Regions from separate parts of the Leptolyngbya sp. UWPOB_LEPTO1 genome, predicted to be linked through region 2. Evidence: predicted binding sites of a transcription regulator. Region 2 holds the regulator's gene; each other region holds the start of a gene.
What was found. The regulator NtcA, encoded in region 2, controls nitrogen genes in cyanobacteria. The targets are predictions, from matches to a motif close to TTTGTANNNNNNNNTACAAA.

Region 1 (7,743 bases), on a different contig from region 2:
ATTAAGCCTGAAGCCCCAGAAACACCAAGAATGATAGGACGATTGACCACAGAGAATACCTAAATAAAAAATGCGGGACATGCCCGCATCTCTTATTATTCCTCACTAAACTCCTCATCGGGGAGGGCAGGTTCAGGTTGAAACTCAGATCGCTCTTCGGATTCAAATTCTTCGTCGGTCGCCTCACTGCCACCGCCGACTGCAATCAGGTCAATCTGCTGGCGGTAGTAATCGACGCTCTTGACTTGAACTTCAATGCGATCGCCAAGTCGATACTGCTTGCGATTCTTGCGTCCTACCAGGGTTTGCTGGCGCGATCGAAACTCGTACCAATCATCTTTGAGCGAACTCACATGCACGAGACCTTCGACGAGCAATTCTTCGAGTTCGACAAACAATCCATATGATTGAACACCCGTAATCAATCCGTGGAAGATTTCGCCTGTGCGCTCTTTCATCAACTCGGCTTTCTTCAAACCTTCGAGATCGTTTTCTGCGTCTTGAGCCACTTTCTCGCGTTCACTCACATGCACAACGACTGCACCGAAATGGCTTTCCAACTCTTGATGCACATCGGTCGGCAGCACGTTCCAATTAATCTCTCCGTGACAAGAGCTATGGCGTAAATCAACACTATCTTTCACGCGCGAAGACCGACGATCGCGTCCTGCTTCAAAGACCGCATGTAAGGCGCGATGCACGAGCAAATCAGGATAGCGCCGCACGGGAGACGTAAAGTGCGTATAGCCTTGCTCTAATGACAAGCCAAAATGTGGTTTCGGCTGAGAACTGTAGAATGCAGGTTTCATGGTCGAAAGCAACAAGTAAGTCAAAACTCGTTCTGCATTCGATTCTGCAAAGGCATGAGTGAAATTCTGATAGTCTTGTGGGCGAACTTCTTCTTCGTTTTCTAGCTTCAGTTCGATGCCCATGCTGACTGCTAGTTTCACCAATTCCTGCACCTCTTCTGGATCAGGGGTGGGATGCACGCGGTAAACGCTAGGAACTCCGAGTGCAATCAAATGAGATGCAACGGTTTGATTTGCCAGCAACATCAGTTCAACGATCATCGAGTGAATCGGGAGCGTTGCAGAAACAACCACTGCACCTAATACGCCTTCATCATCGTAGTGAAACTTGCTAAACGTAAATTTATCCGTTTCTTCTGGCGATTCTGAACCGTCAGGACGCGCATAAATTTTTTCTGGCAGATTGAGTTCAAATGCGCCTCGTTGTCGCCGCTGGTCTTTGATCGCATGACTCAGCTTATCGAGCTGCGCCAACAGTTCAAAAATTGGCTCAAACTGCTTCAATTCTTCTGTGTGATTGTCTTTGAGAATTTCTTCTGCTTGGTGATAACTCAACTTGTAATCGACATTAATCACTGTGGGCTGAATCTCGAATTCCAGCACGCCACCTTGATCATCGAGTGTAATCAGCACTGAAACGGCAAGTCGATCTTTTCCAGGCTGAAGCGAACAGAGATTATCGGTGATCTGTTCGGGCAGCATCGGGACGACTAATTCACTCAGATAGACCGAAGCGCCTCGACGCTGAGCTTCGCGATCGAGCGGCGAACCTGATCCAACATAGTGCGCGACATCTGCAATATGAATGCCCAAGCGCCAGTTGCCGCCTGCTTTCGTCTTCTCTAAGGTAATCGCATCATCGGCGCTATCTTCGTCGCTGGATTTGATCGTCAGCGTGGTCAAATTGCGTAAATCAACTCGATTTTTTAATTCCGCTTTGGTCAATTTAGTCGGCAACTCTTTTGCTGCGGCTAAAACCGTTTCAGGAAATTCGCGCGGCAAATCGTGTTTGCAGCAGACAATATCAATATCGGCTGCGTCATCATCTGCGCCTAAGACTTTTGCGACTTTACCGAGGGGGGCATGTTGCCCGATCGGATAGCGTTTGACCTGCACATGTGCCAAATGATCGATCGCATTATCGAGTTGGATGCCATTTTCATTGACTTGCAGTTCAAACAATAAGCGATCGTCGAGGGGAACGGCTCGAAATTCTCCACTTTCGCTCTTTTTAATGCGAGCCAGAACCGAGGGATTTGCCCGTTCTAAAATTAATCTGACTTCGCCTTCTGGACTGCGACGACGACTGCCTTCCTTCGTCACTCGCACCAAAACGCGATCGCCATTCCAAGCATGATTCAGTTGGCTTTCGCGAATGTAGATATCTTCTGATCCTTCGACATCTTGAATCGCGAAGCAGAATCCCTTGCTTGAACAGCGTAACTTTCCTTCCACTACGCCTTCTTCTGGCACTCGACGATATTTGCCCCGTTCCTTCACGAGCACTCCGATTTTTTCGAGTGCGTCTAGTGCGATCTGTAAGCGTCTTAGGCTCGGTTCATCATGGCATTCCAGCTTTTTTTCGAGAGCTTTTGGAGCCACTAATTTATCATCTGTGAAGTTAGCGAGTAACTCAGCGATCGAGAATTCCATGAAGCGATTTGTCCTCGTGTGTTCTGCGTGGGGTGTGCAAATGGCTCTGAAGTCGTCACTTCACCGGAACCGAAGCTCGAATCAGTTCCGATTAATCAACAAGCCGATTCCCAGTTTTAACAGATAGGAAGCTGCGCACTTAGCATTGGCTCTATGAGGTTGAACTCCCGAAGTTGACCAAAATCAATCGATTCGGAATTTCAAGTCTCGAAAAGCGCCTGTACGAACATGTTGACAGGTCGAGTGTCGCTCATAGTTACACGACAGCCTGACCGCCAATGCGATCGCACCTTTACTATTGTTACTCAAGTTGAGCCTAATGACACATTGAATCTCGAACTTTTGCGGGTTCATGCGTCTCGGAAGTCTGAAGTTAAGCTATAGTGCGAGGACAGATTTGAGACGGAATCGTGATGAGAAGGCTGAAACAATTCGCGGGCTTGGTTATATTGTGTCTGATGTTAATCAGTTGCTCTTTGCCAGTGCAGGCAGATAGCAAGATTGATCCAAAATTTGAAGAACAAGTCCTGCAAGTGATTCGCAAAAATCCCCAGGCAATTCTGGATTCGGTACAAGCTTATCAACGCGAACAACAACAAGAACAACAAAAAGTTCAACAGTCGTTTCTCCGCGATCTCCAGCAGAATCCAAAATCGGTGATCGCTCAGTCTCCCACGAAAGGCAACGGTCAGGCTGTCTTGGTGGAGTTTTCTGATTTTCAATGTCCTTACTGCCAAGCAGCAGCAGGCACGGTGAGCCAGTTTGTAGACAAGTACAAAGATCGCGTCACTCTGGTTTATAAACATTTGCCGCTGACGAGTATTCATGATCAAGCCCTACCGGCAGCAAAAGCGGCTTGGGCGGCTCAGCAACAGGGCAAATTCTGGCAATATCATGATGCTTTGTTTGCGCAGCAGAAACAGCTGAATGAGGCGATTTATCCAGAGATTGCCAAGACTCTGGGGTTGGATGTGGCGAAGTTTAATCGCGATCGCGCGTCTCAAGCGGCAGAAACCACGATTGAAAAAGATCTTCAACTTGCAGAACAGCTTGGAATTTCTGGTACTCCGTTCTTTGCCATGAATGGTCGTGCATTTTCAGGGGCAGTCGATCTTGCTACCTTAGAGAAAAACTTAAACCAAGCACAGTAAGGAAAGGAACGGTTATGAAAGGATGGATGGCTTGGCTTTGTGCGGCTCCAATTGCGGTTTTGATGACGACCGCCGCAATGGCTCAATCGACTCGCTCCTATGCGCCAATCCCGCTGGCTCCTGGAAAAGAGATTAACGATCGCTTAACGGATGCCGATATTCCCACCGGGCAAGGCAATTTCGCACGCGATTATGTGGTGACTTTGCAGGCGGGAGAACAAGTGGCGATCGATTTGTCTTCGGATAGTTTTGATACGATCGTCACGCTGATGACCTCACAAGGGACAACCGTTGCCGAGAATGATGATGGTCCAGATGGGACAACGAATTCGCTCTTATTTACTCGCATCACGCGCAATGCGAATTACATCGTTCGAGTCAAAGCTTTCGGAGAAACGGCGGGCGGCCCCTTTAAGTTGAAATTGACTCGGCTGAAACCCGTTCAATAAATATAAAGGCGATCCAGATTCGGATCGCCTTCACAGCGAAGCAAGCCTTCTGAGTGTTTCAAAAACTCGGAAGGTTCGTGTTTTTAAACCGCTTCAAAGTTCTTTTCGCCGGTACGAATCCGAACTACTTGTTCAACAGGTGTGATAAAGATCTTCCCGTCCCCGATTTCTCCGGTTCGAGCCGCCACAATGATTTTGTCAACCACCATGTCTACTTGATCATCTTCCACCACAATTTCAATTTTGAGCTTCTGTAAAAACTCAACCGTATATTCAGAACCGCGATACCGTTCGGTCTGACCTTTCTGCCGTCCAAAGCCTCGGACTTCAGAAACCGTCATTCCCACGATTCCAGCATTGACTAATGCAATTTTGACTTCGTCGAGTTTAAATGGGCGAACAATCGCTTCAACCTTTTTCAAGCGCTTACACTCCTTAATCGTGATCTCTATAATTCGGGCATGAGACTATCTATCATTTCTGGTGAAGAGAATTTTGTAACGATCGCTACCGATCATTACCCGCCTCGCCGATTGTAATAGTATTTTTGAGTGTCGCATGAGCCACTCAAAATCGGAATTCATCAGTTGTAATTCGTAATTTCGGGTTGCTATTGGTTACATTCGAGAATTTATTTTGATGAAGGACTCAGCAAAGGACGCACCAGCAAGAAGCCAGCGCCGAAAGCAGTCACGACGATCAAAGCGATGACCAAGCCCAACATCCAACCGCTGAGTTCAAAATGAGTGTCTTGTTCTGGCTTAATTTTGCGCCGGGGCTTGCTATCTTCTTCGATTACCAGCTTCTCTTCAGGAAATTCGAGACTCGCTGGAATGGGTTCTGGTTTGGGAGCAACGGGGATGCGGGGTGGCATGACCGGGATTTGGAAGGATGCAGCTTCGACTTCGGGCATCAAGTCGAGACGAGGTGCGGGTGGTGCAGCAGGATTAATTCCCGGCATTGCATTGGAGACTTGGCGGAGTTGGAGTGCTGCTTGTACCGTGCGTTCAATTTCTTGCCGCAATTGCTGATTCTGTTTTGCCAATTGCTGGTTTTGAATCTTCATGGCTTCCACCGAGTTCTTTGTAGCTTGAAGCTCAGCAATCACCTCGCGGTAAACTGAAATCGGTACAGAAGGGGCATATCCGGTTGCAGGAGCTTGAGGCGGCAAATTGATCGATCGATTAGGTGTTTTCTGCATCATGGGGTTCATAACAGCGAGAGTAATCTGACAAAACAGCGAGAAATTGTGATGCCCTCAGAATAGCTGCAATTGAATCAAGCAACGCATTTTTAGTCAAGATTTTTTCAAAAAGAAACGATTTTGTGAACGAATTTCGGGGATTGCGGAGATCAAGTACTCAAAAAACTTGAGACGCGATCGTGCCTCCGTGCAAATTCGATTGCTAAGATCAGTCAGTTCATTCAATTTCATAGGCTATGACGCAAGCGCAAGACCATCCCGAAGTAAAGTATGGCGAACGCCTGATCGAAGAGGGAAGTCTAATAACTTTCCCGAATCCTAGACCCGGACGGCGTTATACGATCAATATTACGCTGCCAGAGTTTACCTGTAAGTGTCCGTTTTCTGGCTATCCCGATTTTGCGACGATCTATGTGAGCTATGTTCCGGATCAGCGCGTCGTCGAACTGAAAGCAATTAAGCTGTATATCAATAGTTATCGCGATCGCTATATTTCTCACGAAGAAGCGGCGAATCAAATTCTAGATGACATTGTGGCAGCGTGTGATCCGTTAGAAATCTCGATTAAGGCGGACTACACGCCCCGAGGAAATGTGCATACCGTAGTAGAAGTGACGCATACGAAGGTATAAGTAGAATGCGGTTCGCTAACCGTCCAGAATTCTCGCTGAGCGTCTGAACTCGTTCTTCTTGATAGGGTGAGCGCAAAAAAATCCGTGTTCTGTCTTGTTCTAGCTTGCAGTTTAGGAGCGAGACAGAACCGATTCAGATCCTAAACTAACTTGAGCAGTAACTACTGGCCCTAACCTCGAAGTAGACATCCTAGTAAAGCAAACAGCACTTACGATCGAGCTTTTCATTTGAGCTAGTAATGATTGCTGCAAGAGTAGACAAGCAGAATGAGAGAAAGCAAAATCTTTTGCAAATTTAAGTGATGAAAGGTGGAAGGCTTCTAGGAGTGATGCCTTGCTTCAATCTCAGCGGATGTTTTAACAATTTGTTAGAAAGCCCTCTAACCTTGTGCTCATCTCAATGTTTTACTTGTGGTAACTATAGAGCAGAGCAGGTAACTCACTTGTGCCGCGATCGCAGATTCGGGGAAAGTAATTTCAGTCGTTATCATTCGCTCTATGGTCAGCACAGTTTCGAGATCCGACCTGCCAGAACAATCGCCTGGCATTAAAAAACCTGTTCAAGAAACGCTCTTAACTCCTCGGTTTTACATCACTGATTTTGATGCGGTTGCCCAAATGGATTTATCCGGGCATGAAGCAGAACTAGAATCGGTCGTCGCAGAATTGCGAGCAGACTATAATCGCCACCATTTTGTTCGCAATGAAGAGTTTCAGCAAGATTGGGAAAAGATTGATGGTGAAACCCGGCACGCGTTTATTGATTTTCTAGAGCGCTCTTGTACTTCAGAATTTTCGGGCTTTTTGCTCTTTAAAGAACTCTCTCGCAAGCTTAAAAATCGGCAACCTTTACTATCAGAAGCGTTTCATTTACTTGCGCGCGATGAAGCTCGTCATGCCGGGTTCCTGAATAAAGCAATGGCAGACTTTGGCTTGACTCTTGATCTGGGCTATCTGACGAAAAATCGAACCTATACTTTCTTTCCGCCAGAATGGGTGATCTACACCGTTTACCTCTCGGAAAAAATTGGGTACTGGCGTTATATTTTGGTCTACCGCCATTTAGAACAGCATCCAGAACATCGGTTTTATCCTCTGTTTCGGTACTTTGAGAGTTGGTGCCAAGATGAGAATCGACACGGAGATTTCTTTAAAGCACTCTTGCGATCGCAGCCCAAACTCTGGAATTGCTGGAAAGCAAGACTGTGGGCAAGATTCTTTCTGCTGACTGTCTTTGCAACTCACACCTTGACTGTTTTAGAACGATCGACGTTTTACGACTCGATTGGTATTGATTCGCAAGAGTACAACAAGGCTGTAATTCAAAACACGAACGAAACCTCGAAGCGAGCTTTTCCGAGTGTGCTTGATACGGATCATCCAGAGTTCTTCCCTCGGCTCGAAAAATGCGCGATCGCGAATCAGAAACTAGCAGAGATTTCGAGTCAATCGCGCCCGAAATTCATTCAAACGCTCCAAAAATTGCCTTGGATTGCTGTGATCATTTGGCAACTTCTCCGCCTCTATTTCTTACCTGCAATTGATGCAGAAGCCTCTCGTCCTGTCATTCATTAGGAAACAATTTCATGAGTACTTTATCTGTCCGCTTACGAGAAGGAACCCAACGCTCTCACACCACAGCAGAAAACACTGCATTTATGAAATGCTTTGTGAAAGGTATTGTAGAACGCGAACCTCTACGGAAACTGTTTGCAAATTTGTACTTTGTTTACAGCACTTTAGAAGCAGCATTACAGCAGCACGCTCAAGATCCAGTGTTTGGTGCATTCTACTTCCCAGGGTTGAATCGAGCTGCGAATCTGGCGCGCGATCTCGCATTCTACT
Region 2 (7,743 bases):
GGCTCCACAGACCATGGAAGCAACTTTAGAAGAAAAACCAAAAATCGCCCCGGCAGAAGACCCTCAAACGGTTGAGGAGACTGTCGCTGTCACCCCGATCGAGAAAGAGTCCTAATGTCCTCCGAAGCAACGTCCCCGCAATTGATCGTTGGGCTAGGAAACCCTGGCAGCAAATACGAAAATACTCGTCATAATGTCGGGTTCCTGGCGATCGATCGCTTAGCAAAACTCTGGCAGATTGGACTGTCCGAACATAAAAAATTCCAAGGCTGGTTTGGAGAAGGAATGAGTCCGGTCGGCAAGATTCGCTTGCTGAAACCGACGACTTATATGAATAATTCCGGTCAAGCGATTCGAGCGGTCGTCGATTGGTACAAAATTCCACCCGAAGCGGTGATGGTCATTTACGATGACATGGATTTGCCAGTCGGAAGATTACGATTGCGGTTATCCGGGTCAGCCGGTGGGCAAAATGGAATGAAATCCGCGATCGCTCATCTGGGAACTCAGAAATTTCCTCGCCTAAGAATTGGTATCGGTAGCGCCAAATCGAACGAGAAAGATGCGGTATCTCATGTCTTAGGAACCTTTGCCCCGAATGAGAAAGGTGCGATCGATGAGGTTTTAAACCTCACAGTCAGCGCCGTCGAACTCAGTCTCAAGCAAGGGGTTGAAAAAGCCATGAGCCTTTACAACAATCAATCTGTAGAGTCGAAGTCTGCATCATGAGCAAACGTCTCCCTGAAACCACTGCCCATGTCCGCATTTTGCGCCAGTCCTGGCAACAGGGCAGTATCGAAGGCGAGGTCAGAGCAAACGAATATGAGTGGCAGTTTCACTGGCATTTTCGACGCGGATTGCTGAACATTCAGCCTTCGCTCGGACGAGCCTTGATTAAGGAACCGCTAGGGAGATTTTTGGAAGCGAAAGATTATCAGCTTGAACCGGGTGGGGATTATTCGTTTACGATTCGGGCGGAGTTGTGAACTCCCCCACTCCCTACTCCCCTACTCCTCCACTCACCAACCGCCCTAAATACCGCTCAATCAACAGAATTGCCACAATGTCATCAATCGGTCGCGGCGGCGTTCTCATCCCTTCAGGAATCAGCCGCGCTAGCCCTTTCGGTGGATACATTTGCCAATAGCGATCTCGCGCCTCTAGCGAACTATTGCGCTCATCGACGGTGATAATTCGCATCGGCTCACTGAGATCAGTCTCTAACTTCTGCCGCCAGGTTTTAGAAGAAGTCTGATCACCCATGACCAACAGCGAAATCGGAAACTGACTCCTCAGAGATGAGATCGTCGAAATCGTCTCTTCAGACGAGATCACTTGATGATAATAAATTCGGCGATCGACTCCCATCACTGCGACTCCGCATTTTTGTCGCCCTGGATCAAATCCCAGAATAACGGGCTGTTCCGCCATACTCACCTCTTGCCGTTGTTCTGTCTACAGATTGCTAATTCGATGCCCGCAGCACAACCTGCCCATCCTGCACCGCTACTAATTCTATTTTGAGCGGTCCCGCTGTGTAAGTCACATCCGATGCAACTGCCCGCAATTCAATCGAATTCGGATAGCGGCGAAGCTGATCGATAAAAGATCCCAGACTCAACAGTTTCTCAACCTCTAGTCTGTCATTCATCACCCCTGCGACACGGGCACGGGCATTAGAAGCCGCAATCAAATCTTGTAAGGTTTTCTGAAAATCCTGGGGGGACAGTTTAGACGGTTCCAGCGTTTGAGTCGCGATCGTATCTCCTGCTAAAAAGACAACCTGATTCGGCACCGCACTCATATTCACGACAACGCCTCGGTCGTCACCGAGAACATAATTTGCCCCGGCTTGCACCCGCACCAGATAATCTTTACCATCTTGAATTTGCTGAATGAGGTTTTGCACTTCCGCAATCGGGATTTGCACAATTTGCTGATTGTTCTGCCCCAGGCGAAGCGACTCGATCGCGGTTTGATTTGCCAATTGCAGTAATTGATCGACCGCTGCTTTGGCTCCACCTTGTTCGACGACGCGCACAACACCTGAAGACAGCACTTGTGTCCGAAAAATTGCCAGATCACCTCGGCGAATCTGTTCCACATCTTGCTGAATTTGCTGAACGGCTGCCACGAGAAAAGCTCTCTGCTGTTCCAGGGTTTTCAATTCTGCTTCGCGTTGAGCAATGACTTGATCGCGCTCATTAATTTCGCGATCGCGCTTTTCAATCAGGGCAGTTCGTTCCGCAATTTGCGCATCTCGTTCCGCAATTTGGGCTTTCACCTGATCCCGTTGTTCAATTAACGCCTGCTGCTCAGATTCCAGTTGATTGATTTCGTTGCGGAGCGAGAGTGCTTGCTGAGAAACTGTTTCTAGCTGATTGCGGGTGAGATCTCGCTGCGCTTCTGTCCTGCGAAGTTGGGCATCGGTTTCTCGTTGTCGAGCGACTGAAACTTGAAGATTGGCATTGAGGCGCTTGAGATATTCCTCAATTTGGGCACGTTCCGATCGCGCTTGCTCTAGATCTTTCTCAACCTCAGCTTTTCGCTGATCTGTGGTTTTGAGATCAGCCGTGACTTTATCGAGGTCGCGATTTGTCGCCCGCAAGTCGGCTTGAATTCGCCCGAAGTTCAACACCATCTCTCGAAAGGTGCGACTGGCAAGCAGTAAAACGCCTAACGTAGAGGCAGAAATCAGCGTGCCCGTCAAAATCGTCACGACAACTGCTGTTTGTTTGGGACGGAGATTGAACAAGCTGAGGCGGGCTTTTCCCACGCGCGTTCCTAAGCGATCGCCGACTGTCGCGATCACCCCTCCTAACACCAACACCACCAAAATTAGAATTAGCCCGACATCGGACATGACGCTCCCACAAACCCCTAGACATACTGCACTCTAAGGGCACTTTCAGACTTTGCCTTTCATTATGACTGCTCGCTCTATGATTCGCGTGAGTCACTCAGGACTGAATTCTAATCGAATTAGGTAAATTGTTGACTAAGCGTTACCGGATTATGAACGGTTATTTTTTTCTTGTGAATTGAGATCATTTTGTCCTGACGCAAATCGCCCAGTAAGCGGGTGACTGTGACGCGAGTCGAGCCGATTGCTTCAGCGATCGCTTGGTGAGACAGTTTGAGATCAATCATGATCCCCTCTTGTGAGGGCACACCAAAGTCACGACACAGAATCAGGAGGAAACTAACAAGACGCGATCCCATATCTCGGTGCGCCAGCGTTTCGATCATCATTTCAGTTTGTAAAATTCTCGACGACAAGCCTTTCAGCATCAGCATTGAGAGTTCGGGATTGTCTTTGAGCGCTTTTTCAACTTGTTCGATCGGAACAGACAGCAATTCGACAGGGGTGAAGGCAACTGCGTGATAAAAGCGATCGGCACGTTGTCCTGTGATCAGAGAAAGCACCCCGAACACGCTGTTTTCTCGCAGCAGCGCGACGGTAATTTCTTCTCCTGCCTCGTACACCCGTGAGAGTTTAACCGCACCCTTGACGAGAAAGTAGACCCGCTCCGCCGGATCGCCCGGAAAGAAGATGGTCTTACCGCGTTCAAACGTCTCTACAACAGGAGGATATGCTCCCCCTCCAATCTGACGAAACATCGCTGCAAGCGGTTTATCCTTGGTCACTACCATTTCTTTCCTTGTCGTATCGAGTGAAGCTGGGAAGTCTAACAGTCTATGTAAGCAATCGATGACTTTAGACCACTAAAACTGAGTCTATGATCTGTTTTAGTGTCGTAAACTACAATTTCGCTTTGATCTTCAGAAAACTCAGTAAATTCTCTAAGAAGAAGGCGCAATTTCGAGTCGATCTACTGGAATCTTCTGGGCAGACCCAATAATTTCCACAGATCATACCGTGAAAGCACGAATATTCTAGGACGAGGCATTAAGGAATCATGAAGGATTCCGAACCAGAATCAGAGAGGATTCGCTGGCAGAAAAACCGAACTGAGAAATGACGCAATTCGATCCTCGATTCGCCAAGCTTGGGACGATCGCGTCAGCGAGGAGCAGTTCGAGAGGGATCCCTTTCTGCTATCCTCATAAATGCTTTACACGGTAGAAGACCATGCTAGACCTGACTGGAAAGAACGCACTTGTAACGGGAATCGCGAACAACCGCTCGATCGCATGGGGCATCGCTCAGCAGCTACACAAAGCAGGCGCAAATATTGGCATCACCTATCTACCGGATGCAACCGGCAAAGCGGAAAAGAAAGTTGCCGACTTGACCGAGCCGCTCAATCCCAGTTTGTTCTTGCCGTTGAACGTGCAAGATGACGCACAGATTGAGAGCGCATTCAATACCGTGAAAGACAAATGGGGCAAGTTGGATATTCTGATCCACTGTCTCGCATTTGCTAGCAAAGATGATTTATCCGGCGATTTCTCCAAAACGTCGCGCGCGGGTTATTCGCTGGCGTTGGATATCAGTTCTTACTCGCTGGTGCAACTAGCTGGAGCCGCAAAACCTCTAATGAGCGAAGGCGGTAGTATCGTGACGCTGACTTACCTCGGTGGTGTGAAAGTCATCCCGAACTATAACGTCATGGGAATTGCCAAGGCAGCATTGGAAATGAACGTGCGCTACCTCGCAAATGAGTTAGGGCAGAACAATATTCGAGTCAATGCGATTTCAGCAGGTCCGATTCGGACATTGGCTTCCTCGGCAGTCGGTGGCATTCTCGATATGATTCACCACGTTGAAGAAGTTGCGCCGTTACGTCGAACGGTGACGCAGATCGAAGTCGGGAATACCGCAGCATTTCTCTGTAGTGATCTATCAAGCGGGATCACGGGTCAGGTGATCTACGTCGATGCAGGCTACGAAATTATGGGGATGACGGGATCGAAGCCCACTGCTGGATAGCAATTAGACGATAGGAGATGTGCCGTGCCCAATTTTGAAACTTTGCAAAATCGAGACTACACCTTGATTTTGGATAAAAGTGGCAGTATGTCTACCAATGATCAAATTGGGGGCGGCAGTCGTTGGGAAGCAGCCCAAGAATCAACGCTGGCACTGGCGCGCAAATGCGAGCAGTTTGATCCCGATGGTATTACGGTTTATACGTTTTCTAGCCGATTCAGACGGTACGAGAATGTGACGACGAGCAAAGTCGCACAGATTTTTATGGAAAACGATCCGGTTGGCTCGACCAATCTGGCAGCAGTGTTGCGGGATGCCACCGAAGATTATTTTCGCCGCAAAGCCACAGGACAGAGCAAAACTGGAGAAACCATTTTAGTCATTACCGATGGTGAGCCGGACGATCGTCGAGCTGTGATTGAAGCGATCGTGCAAGCGACACAGAAAATGGAACGCGATGAAGAATTAGCCATTTCTTTTATTCAAGTTGGCTCAGACGCCAGTGCGACAAAATTCTTGAAGGTTCTCGACGATCAGCTTCAAAGTGTAGGAGCAAAGTTTGATATCTGCGACACGGTGACGATGGATGATATGGCAGATATGAGTTTGGCAGAAGTGTTGTTGAATGCGATCGTAGATTAGCACGCTAAAACAGCGATTAAGTTTAGGCAGAATGAGCAGCGATCGAGCCTAAAATCGCAAGCCCAGTCAATCGACTCGATGCACCCAATTGGTCAGTCGCAGCAGCAATACCCTACCTGAAGGAATAGCCAGGAAACCACAACGAAAAGCTCCGAACCTCATCGGGATACCGACCCGCGTCGCAAAACTGATGACGGTTCTCGATAAGTATAATTGCTCTTCGTTTTAAGCTGACCAATGTTGCAGCCTTGATCCAGTTTTTAATGAAATCGTCACCTTAATGACACTTCAATTTCATATCTGAAAAGTAGCCTAAAATGTCCCCATTTTTTCACAATAAATTGTGGATTGAACTGTCAGAATGAAATCCATAGACCAGTTGATGGATACGGGGTTTGGCTCACTGGAACATTCTCTAAATGCGCAAGTCAGAAATCATAACAGCAGCACTTAAAAAAGTACGGTTATCCCTCTCTAGAGACTCTATCCAACTGTAAATCAAACCGTCATTATAGAAGAATCAATTCACCAAGTTTTAAATGAAGTTTTAGGGTAATGCCCATGTCTTGCAATTTACTTTGGAAAGCTAAATATTTGCTGAAATTCCTGAGTAATTTCCCTGTAAGGCTCTTTACTTTATTTAGAATTCGTCTTATCATTAAGTAAAGTCGAAACGACTTCGATTTAGAGTCCTGAACCTCACCGCTACACTTTCGGCTGTTCGTGCTTGTACCCCTTATTTTGTAAGCGTGCTAAAGATTTATCCCCCTTCCCAGGGTGGAGTTAAACAGCATTTCATTCCTGTATCGGCTTGGAATCGATTCGAGTTTGTTGTCTAAAGTTTTCATTTCACGGAGTTGACTGCACATGGCTACTGCCAATACCAAATCTAAATCCACTCCTAGCCCCACCTATACGGCTGATATGGTGCGGACGTATCTGCATGAGATTGGTCGTGTGCCGATGTTGACACACGAGCAAGAGATTCTCTACGGGAAGCAGGTTCAGCAGATGATGACCTTGCAAGAGAAGAAAGAAAAGCTTGAGAAGAAGCTGGGTCACGCGCCGACGCAGCAGGAGTTTTCTGAGCATGTTCATCTCAGTGATTCTGAGTTGAATGGTATTTTTCAACGGGGTCGTCGCGCTAAGCAGAAGATGATCGAAGCGAATCTTCGCCTGGTTGTGTCGATCGCGAAGAAGTATCAGAAGCGTAATTTAGAGTTCTTGGATTTGATTCAAGAAGGCTCACTTGGCTTAGAGCGTGGCGTAGAGAAGTTTGATCCGACTCGTGGGTACAAGTTCTCGACGTATGCGTACTGGTGGATTCGTCAGGCGATTACAAGAGCGATCGCTCAGCAAGCCCGGACGATTCGATTACCGATTCACATTACGGAGAAGCTGAATAAGATTAAGCGAGTTCAGCGCGAGCTAGCTCAGAAATTAGGGCGCAGTGCCACGGCGGCTGAGATCGCGGCGGAATTAGAGCTTGAGCCGGAACAGATTCGGGAGTTCTTATTGATGTCTCGTCAGCCTGTCTCGCTAGACTTACGAGTTGGAGATAATCAAGATACTGAATTGCAAGAGCTACTTGAGGATAATGGTCCTTCACCGGATGCTTATTTGACTCAAGACTTGCTCCGTCAGGATCTTGAAACGTTGATGACGGATTTGACTCCGCAGCAGAAAGAAGTGCTGAACTTGCGCTATGGGTTGCAAGATGGGCACGAGTTATCGCTGGCAAAAGTCGGCGATCGCTTAAACTTGAGCCGGGAACGGGTTCGTCAGCTAGAGCGGCAAGCTTTGGATCATTTACGTCGTCGCAAGGCGAATGTGCGCGAGTACATTGCTAGCTAAGTTTAGGGTTTTATAACTCACAGAGGGGACATCAGTTTGATGCCCCCTTTTTTTGGTTGGAAGATGCGGCAATTTTCTAGGATGAAGTAAAGCATTGCGTCTAAAATTTAGGCAACAAAAGGATAGGTTCTCTTATGGCATTGGCTCCTATTTTGGCAAAGTCCTATATTGAACAGCGAGAGACAGGGTATTGGGTCGTAGGCACTCGTATTTCTCTCGATTCGATTGTTTATGCATTTTTAGATGGAGAGTCACCTGAAAGTATTGCTCAGAATTTTCCGTTGCTTTCGTTGGAACAGGTCTATGGTGCGATCGCATTCTATCTCGCCAACCGAAAGTTAATTGATGCTTAT
Region 3 (7,743 bases), on a different contig from region 2:
CAAAGCCTCCTGAGCCGCCTGCTAAACCTGTACCCGCGATCGACGCATCGTGCAGATTGCAAACAGGAACAACATTGAGATCGCAAACGTTGACCTTAGATACTTGTTCGATCGATGCCAGTAATCCTGCGGTGATTCGCTTTGTTTACTATCTCGATGCCGAACAAGTTCGAGCAGAAACCGACTGTGCGAGCGGGACTTGGAAAAGCTTGCCAGAACAACAGGTGAATCGTCCTCAATCTGCTGCAACTGAGCAAATGCTAGCGCGCATTTGTGGTCAAACAGTACCGCAAGATTCAGTCTCCAAAGCAGACGTTGCCACTGTAATTGATCCACCCTCGAATGTCAGAGCTTCGCCGAATGGAGCGATTCTTTGTGCCGTGCGAGAAAAGCAAGAAATTAACGTTTATGAACGGAAAGGAGATTGGTACACAACAGATGTGTGCGGAACTCCAGGCTTCATTCATCAAGGACAACTGAAATTTTAGACGGGTGTATTTTCAAGTACCCGTTCCGCTAGATTGCTGAACATTTCTTACTTTTTGCGGAAATTATGCTGAAACCATGAATGATGCTATCGAAGAAGACCATAGGCTTGATCTTAGGTTGCGCGAGGACGTTGGATGAAACTCTCTTGGATATCTCTAAAGCTGTTGCGATTTTTGGCGATCGCGGCTCTCACAACCAGCACTATTGTTGGACTGATTCCACAATTCGTTGTTTCACAGACAGAAACGCTAGAGATTCCGGTACGAACTGTACCAGCTAGCACGATGCGACCTTCCTACGGACACTTTCCTTATCGAGAAGACGATCCATCGCGATTGAAAACGGTCGGTCAGTTTGTCCGTAGCCGCTCTTCGAGGTCTGAATCGATGGATGTTGAAGCCGTTCAAGCTTTTCAGCAGATGGCGATCGCGGCTCGAAAATCAGGTGTGTCGCTGATGCCAATTTCTGGATTTCGGTCTGTCTCGGTGCAGACTGGATTATGGAAGCAACAGATTGCCCGTCGAGGCAGCAAACAAGCAGCGGCAAAATGGAGCGCTCCACCCGGATACAGCGAACATCATACAGGCTATGCAATCGATATTGCTGATCGGCAACGCCCCGATACGGATTTACAAATCAGCTTTGCAAACACTCGGGCGTATCAATGGTTAGCTGCGATGGCTGATCAATATGGATTTGAGCTCTCCTTCCCACGCAATAACAAGCAGGGCGTGAGCTTTGAACCTTGGCACTGGCGGTATGTCGGGAGTGCAAGAGCAGAACAAATTTTTTCTGTTGCTCACAAAAGCGGATATTAGTCATGCAAGCCTGCCTCCCAAACGCCCACATAAATCCGATCTTGTTCATTCCGGGCAATGACTCCTTGCAGATTGCCCTGTTGGAAATTATGGAGATTGCTCTGTCTGCGATACACTCGCTTCAACGCCTCAATCACTTCTGGATTTGCTTCACTGCCTAACATGCCATTGACTGTGACTTGCATGGTCAAATTATCCACAGCTTGAGCAAAGGAGGCTTCAGTTTGTCTGACTTGGTTACTATTGCGATCGTATAAATATGCCAAGGTAATGCGATCGGGAACAACCTCATACAAAACGCTGCGAGTATTTTGCCAATAGCCCGGTTTCGTTTGGGCAGGCTCTCCTAGTGCGGCTCGCACCTCTCGTTCTGAAGTGCCAACAGCAAAGCCTGGAACGCGACTCGGATTGGCTCGAGAGGCAGTGGGAGATTCTTCTGTAATCGGCGCTGGCAGGGATGGATCGATCCGCACAGGCTGGGGTGCGGGTGTCGGAGTGGGCGATGCAGCAACGCTCGGTTTGGGTTTTGGTGTTTCAGAAGGCGTAGGTTTCGGTGGTGCAGAAGGGGTAGGAGAAACCGAGGGCAAGGGGCTTGGGGAATTGAGCGTAAGTTGTGGTGCCGGGGTTTGGCGGGATTGCCACCAGAGAATCGCGATCGCGACTCCAGTGAGCGTTAATCCTGATAAAGCAGCAAGGAGCCAAACGACTCGCAATCCCGGTTTCGCGATCGTCGTCATCGGTTCACGCGCAGGCAGCACGACAACGGTTGCAGCAGTTCCCGGTTTAGGGGGCTGAGTCACCGTTGAGCTAAGCTGAGTCACCGTTGGGCTAGACAGGGGCAATAGCTCTAGCCATTGCGCGATCGTCGCAGGTCGATCGCTGGCATTCATCGCCATTCCGCGCAGGATGGCTTGATTCACGCCTGGGCTGATCGAAGGTTCTAACTCTCTGGGTTCGGGCATCTGTTCGTGATCGCGTAAAATTGATGCCGTCGGAATTCTGGCGGTGACTAATGCATACAGGGTTGCTGCTAAACCGTAAACATCACTAGCAGGACTGCGTTTTTCTTGAGCAAAATACTGTTCGATTGGTGCATATCCGACCGACATCATTTGCGTGTGAGTTTGGGTTTGATTCGGTGTAAATTCTCGTGCAATTCCAAAGTCGATGAGAATTGCTTCTTGAGTTTTCTCATGCAAAATGATGTTTTGCGGCTTGATATCTCGATGCAGCAGACCGTTGCGGTGAACGACTTCAAGGGCTGAGCCGATTTGATGGATGTAGCGAATTGCGATCGCTTCGGGCAGCGGTCGATCAGGAAAGACTAAGTCTTCCAAGGTCTGCCCTGGAATGTAATCCATCACCATGTAAGCGCGATCGTTTTCAACAAAAAAGTCGCTGACCCGGACAATATTGGGATGAATACAAGTCGCAAGCCGTCGGGCTTCATCTTGGAATTTGCGCTGAAAATCGGCAAAGTTTTTCTCTGCCTTCAAAGCTTCATTCAGCGTTTTGATCACGACGGTTTGATCCAAAAAGTGATGAACGGCTTTGAAGGTAATGCCAAATCCTCCCCGCCCGATCTCTTCTTGCAGGGTGTACTTGCCGTTTGAAATTGTCTGACCGATGAGTGAATCCATGCCTAAGATTGAACCGCATTTCGAGGAAGAACGCACCGCAGTTGTGTGACGGTTTCGTTCAACTTTCCTAACTCTAACCGACCGTTCATCACCTCGACCAAAGTTTGGTTCATCAGCAGGCGAAATCCCAGAGAAGGTGGGTCTAAATCTTTTGGAGCTTCGGCTTTGAGCAGATCGATCGCTTCTCGCCATACCTCGATCGGTCGCTGATCTTCTAGCTCAATCACTGCAAATTCGGATTCTATGTGAGCTGAGAGCTTGAGCGTGCCTTCCTGCATTGTTGCGATCGCGCTACTGATCAAACTGACTAAAATCTGCTCTAGCGTTTTGCGATCGACAAACACATCCAGATCGGGTTCTGGTAACACGATTTGAAATCGCAAATTCCGGTTCTCTGCTAATAGATGCGTTAAAGAAAATACATTGTCAAACACATCACTGACGGAAACAGACTGAAAGTCTAATGGGCTGGTTCCATATTCGACTTTAGAAACATGGATGACTTCATCCAATAATTTCACGAGCTTTAAAGCGGATAGGTTCGCCTGTTCAATAAATTCGCGCTCCTCTTCAGGCGATTCGCAGAGATCGCCTAGAACTAATTGCTGCGAACCGATTAATCCACTTAAGGGCGATCGTAACTCGTGGGAAGTGCGGGCTAAAAATCCTGCCTTGAATTGCGCAAGTTCGAGTGCGGATTGATACGCCAATTCCAATGTGCGATCGGGAGTAGAGGATGCGACTTTAGACGATCGCTTCGCCCACCAACCCCCCACAAATCCAATTCCCAAGCCGCCAGCTAGCCAAACCAAATTCATCCAACTCATCGTTCTGGATTGCAAAAAGAAAGTCTTTATCACTCTAAACGACTTCACCCATTGCACTCGAAATCCTGACACCGAATTGATTTGTAACCAAATCAAACCAATTTAGTATCAGGATCTCATTTTTTCTAGAAACGTCGCAGATCTAACAAATCTCTAGCTTGAGCGAGACTGCTAAGCCGTTTTACCAACGACCCCTTCTACGAGCCAGTTCATCGATTCAAGCTCGATCGCAGTTGTCGCATAGTCTTTTCCAGCAGGGACAACCTCTTTACCCGTATTATCTTTGAGTCCGCCTTTGTAAATGACTAGCGAACCCGCCTTCATTTTGTCCCTCGCGGCTTCTGCGTCCTTCTTCGCAGTCTCAGATACCGCCGGTCCAAATGCCGAAATCTTCACAAATCCATCCTTATATCCGCCGCGCAGCAAATGCGGAATCCCTCCATTCATCAAGGTTTTACCTTCTTGAATCATCTTGACGTAATCGGAATACACCTTCGTCCAATCCCACTCTGCACCCGTCAGATAGCCTTTCGGCGCAAGTGCTGCCTGATTGGCGTGATAGCCAGATGTAAACGCCCCGCGTTTCTCTGCCGTTTCTATCACAACTTTCGGACTGTCTACATGGCAAGTAATCACATCTGCCCCTTGGTCAATCAAACTGTTGGTCGCTTCCGCTTCTTTTACTGGCAAAGACCAGTCCCCGGTAAAAATCACCTGGGTTGTAATTGTTGGCTTAACGCTTCGCGCTCCCAGGGTAAAACTATTGATGTTGCGAAGCACTTGTGGAATTGGTTTTGCTGCCACAAAACCTAACTTTCCGGTTTTGCTCATATGCCCGGCAACCACGCCTGCAACATACTGCGCTTCATCAATGTAACCAAAATAGCTGCCGACATTCTTGGGATGCTTGGCTGCATCATACATTGCGCCACAGTGGAAAAATTGTACTTCTGGATAATCGGTGGCGAGTTTAAGAATATGCGGGTCAAAATAGCCGAATGAGGTGGGAAACAGAACGGTTGCTTTGTCCTGCTCGATCATGTTCCGCATTGCTTCTTGTACTTCGGTCGTTTCAGGCACGCTGGCTTGATCGACGACTTTCACACCTTGGACACCTTCTTTTCCCTGGAAGTGGGCTTGATTATAGCCAAAATCGTCTTTAGGACCGACGTAGATAAACCCCATTACAAGTTCTTTGCCTGCGGGGGGGCTGCTACTAGATGTTGAAGAATCGTTCGCTGGGGTACAGCCAACCCAGAGCTTTGAAGTTGCACCAAATGCCCCGGTCGCTAACAATCCGCGTATGACTTGACGGCGGGAAATGCGCGATCGCGGTGAATCCTGACTGCTCATCGTTCCTCCTCACAGAAGTTAATTGCCATCGTATTGAAATCGATTTTTCTACTCGCTTTTGTATTGTTCAACACGTATCTTGCGATGCCTGAGCAGAGGCTCACGCGATCGCAGAAATCAATGCTGTCGAATCGGCAACCGCCCCAAACACACCGCCCTGCATTTTGACCATGTTCAGCGCGGCTAGATGGTTGCCATAGTCCGTTGCACCCGTACAATCGGACAGTAACAAACATTCATATCCTCGATCGTTGGCATCTCTCATGGTTGTATGCACACAGACATCAGTGGTAATGCCGGACAGGATCAAGTTTTGTATGCCTTTACGGTGCAAAACCAAATCGAGATCAGTGGCATAAAATGATCCTTTTCCGGGTTTATCAATGATCACTTCTCCGGGTAATGGAGCGAGTTCAGGAATAATCTCCCAACCTGACTCTCCTCGAACCAAAATTCGCCCACAAGGTCCCGGATCGCCAATTCCGGCTCCGATTTGTTGCGATCGCCAGCGTTTATTTTCTGGCAAATCTGAGAGATCCGGGCGATGTCCTTCGCGAGTGTGCAGAATTGTGTAATTCAAGTCTCGCATCACTTTGAGGAGGTTGCGAATCGGTTCGATCGGAGCGCGCGTCAGAGACAGGTCATAGCCCATCTTGTCCACATAACCGCCCTTACCGCAGAAATCTGTCTGCATATCAATCACAATCAGAGCCGTATTCTCAGGGCGTAAATCGCCATTGAATGGATATTGATAAGGCTCAGCCTCTACATACCGTCCCATGATTTAACCTCTGGTGACTGAAGTTGGTAATTCTTCGCCTTGATACGATCGCGTTGGCGCGTCAAATCCGCAGCTTGTGCCATCGGTGTGAATCACTTCATCTTCCCAAGGCAGGCGATACGATTCATTCACCAAGTCTTTCATGTAGGTGTAGGGGCAATCCTGTGCTCCGCCTTTCACCGCGACATAGCCGCGATGCCCAAATTGGTAAATATTGTTTTCGACGCTCCAGTGTCTCCGAGCTTCTCGCACCAGATCGGGACGCAATTCGGCTGTGATAATTTCATCCGGTCGATGGCTGCCCATCACTAAGGGCATTCCGTCGAAATTGACAAACATACCTTCGCCCATCGAGTCAAATGTGCCATCTGTGCCGCACATACACACAGATGCGGTGTAGATCAGATTACAAAACGCATTCGCCTGGTTGGTAATTTGCCAACTGTGGCGGATTGGAGCGGTATATCCTGCGGTACGAATCATGATTTCCGCACCCTTGTAAGCACATTCGCGCGCCATTTCTGGGAACATGCCGTCGTGGCAGATAATTAACGCAAGCGTGCTGCCATTCGGTCCTTCACAGACCGGAATTCCCAGATTTCCAGGTTCCCAAGGCTCAACCGGAACCCAAGGATGCAGTTTCCGGTAGTAGAGTTTCAATTCGCCTTGGTCGTCGATAATGATGCCGCTATTGTAGGGATTGCCGTGTGGGTTGTACTCCATGATCGAGAAGCATCCCCAAATGCGATTTTCTCGGCAGGCGGCTTGGAAGGCTTGAACTTCTGGACCATCGATTCGGCACATAATTTTTGGATTTGTGTCCATCGAGAGTCCGTGTAGGGAATACTCTGGAAAGACGACTAAATCCATACTGGGCATATTACGACGGGCTTTGCTGACCATTTGGCAAATGCGATCGGTCTGAGCCGCAAGATCGTCGGGCGTGACAACATTTGGAAGCTGTAGCTGCACCAGTCCCAATACAACACCCTTTGGAGATTTATTCAATCCACCTAAACCACTCATGCACTTTGCCCTCAAGACTCAACTGATTGTCAGCTTTATCACATTTGGTTGAGGGCGATTCGTACTTTGGAATACCGTTTTGCTCCGTTCCATCGATTCGCACAGTTTGCGCGATCTCTCCACCATTAAGATGCAGAATGCCGAACGGATATTTGAATCAGCGACGATTGGGTTCGATCGCAATCGTTCCAACCGTTGCCGGATGCTGAAGATTCATCGGTAAGCGAATCGTAAACTGACTTCCTTCTCCTTCCTTCGAGTGCATGAGCACCGTTCCAGCGTGAAGTTCAGCGAGTTTCTTGGTCAACGCTAACCCTAAACCTGTGCCTTCGTGCTTACGAGACAATGAGCCATCGACCTGCTGAAAGGGTTTGAACAAGAGATGCTGTTTGTCTTCTGCAATTCCAATCCCTTGATCCCAAACGGTGAAATCTAGAAACTCGCCATTGAGTTTCACGCTCAGTCCGATTTCATGATCTTCGTTCGAGAACTTAATCGCATTCGAGAGCAAGTTCAGTAGCATCTGGCGCAGCCGCAATTCGTCTGCCATCAAGGGTTCTAGATCCGGCTGGATCTCATAGTTCACGGTCAAATTTTTTATGCGAGCCTGTTCACTGACAAACCCCAAGGTTTTCTCGCAAATTTCATCGACGACGAGCGGCGCGAGTTCTAAGCGCAACTGTCCTGCCTCGACTTTCGACAAGTCTAAGACATCATTGATCAAGCCTAGCAAATGCTGACCGCTTTGATAGATCTGATGAATGTAGATCTGTTGTTTTGAATTCAGACCGCCGAAGATTTGTTTTTGC

Region 1: a site for NtcA is predicted at 4,557-4,576, ahead of J0L70_RS03275 (P-II family nitrogen regulator). Genes of this name have one in related genera too.
Region 3: a site for NtcA is predicted at 5,185-5,204, ahead of J0L70_RS13670 (BMP family ABC transporter substrate-binding protein). Genes of this name have one in related genera too.

What each region holds. Positions count from the first base shown of each region.
Region 1 is NZ_JAFLCJ010000002.1:78,448-86,190, forward strand. Features, by position in the region: gene J0L70_RS03255 (flavin prenyltransferase UbiX) at 1-50, opposite strand, end outside; gene J0L70_RS03260 (ribonuclease R family protein) at 96-2,462, opposite strand; gene J0L70_RS03265 (DsbA family protein) at 2,921-3,613, shown strand; gene J0L70_RS03270 (PPC domain-containing protein) at 3,628-4,062, shown strand; gene J0L70_RS03275 (P-II family nitrogen regulator) at 4,146-4,484, opposite strand; gene J0L70_RS03280 (hypothetical protein) at 4,694-5,266, opposite strand; gene queF (preQ(1) synthase) at 5,503-5,898, shown strand; gene acsF (magnesium-protoporphyrin IX monomethyl ester (oxidative) cyclase) at 6,397-7,473, shown strand; gene J0L70_RS03295 (biliverdin-producing heme oxygenase) at 7,485-7,743, shown strand, end outside.
Region 2 is NZ_JAFLCJ010000001.1:256,054-263,796, forward strand. Features, by position in the region: gene J0L70_RS01140 (TatA/E family twin arginine-targeting protein translocase) at 1-115, shown strand, start outside; gene pth (aminoacyl-tRNA hydrolase) at 115-729, shown strand; gene J0L70_RS01150 (DUF3146 family protein) at 726-986, shown strand; gene J0L70_RS01155 (RuvC family protein) at 1,000-1,431, opposite strand; gene J0L70_RS01160 (DUF3084 family protein) at 1,466-2,863, opposite strand; gene ntcA (global nitrogen regulator NtcA) at 2,983-3,654, opposite strand; gene fabI (enoyl-ACP reductase FabI) at 4,094-4,894, shown strand; gene J0L70_RS01175 (vWA domain-containing protein) at 4,919-5,536, shown strand; gene J0L70_RS01180 (RNA polymerase sigma factor, RpoD/SigA family) at 6,404-7,390, shown strand; gene J0L70_RS01185 (DUF433 domain-containing protein) at 7,525-7,743, shown strand, end outside.
Region 3 is NZ_JAFLCJ010000008.1:11,393-19,135, reverse strand. Features, by position in the region: gene J0L70_RS13690 (serine/threonine-protein kinase) at 1-488, shown strand, start outside; gene J0L70_RS13685 (M15 family metallopeptidase) at 624-1,307, shown strand; gene J0L70_RS13680 (serine/threonine protein kinase) at 1,304-2,947, opposite strand; gene J0L70_RS13675 (sensor histidine kinase) at 2,950-3,774, opposite strand; gene J0L70_RS13670 (BMP family ABC transporter substrate-binding protein) at 3,946-5,127, opposite strand; gene biuH (biuret amidohydrolase) at 5,228-5,908, opposite strand; gene J0L70_RS13660 (formamidase) at 5,912-6,934, opposite strand; gene J0L70_RS13655 (sensor histidine kinase) at 7,092-7,743, opposite strand, start outside.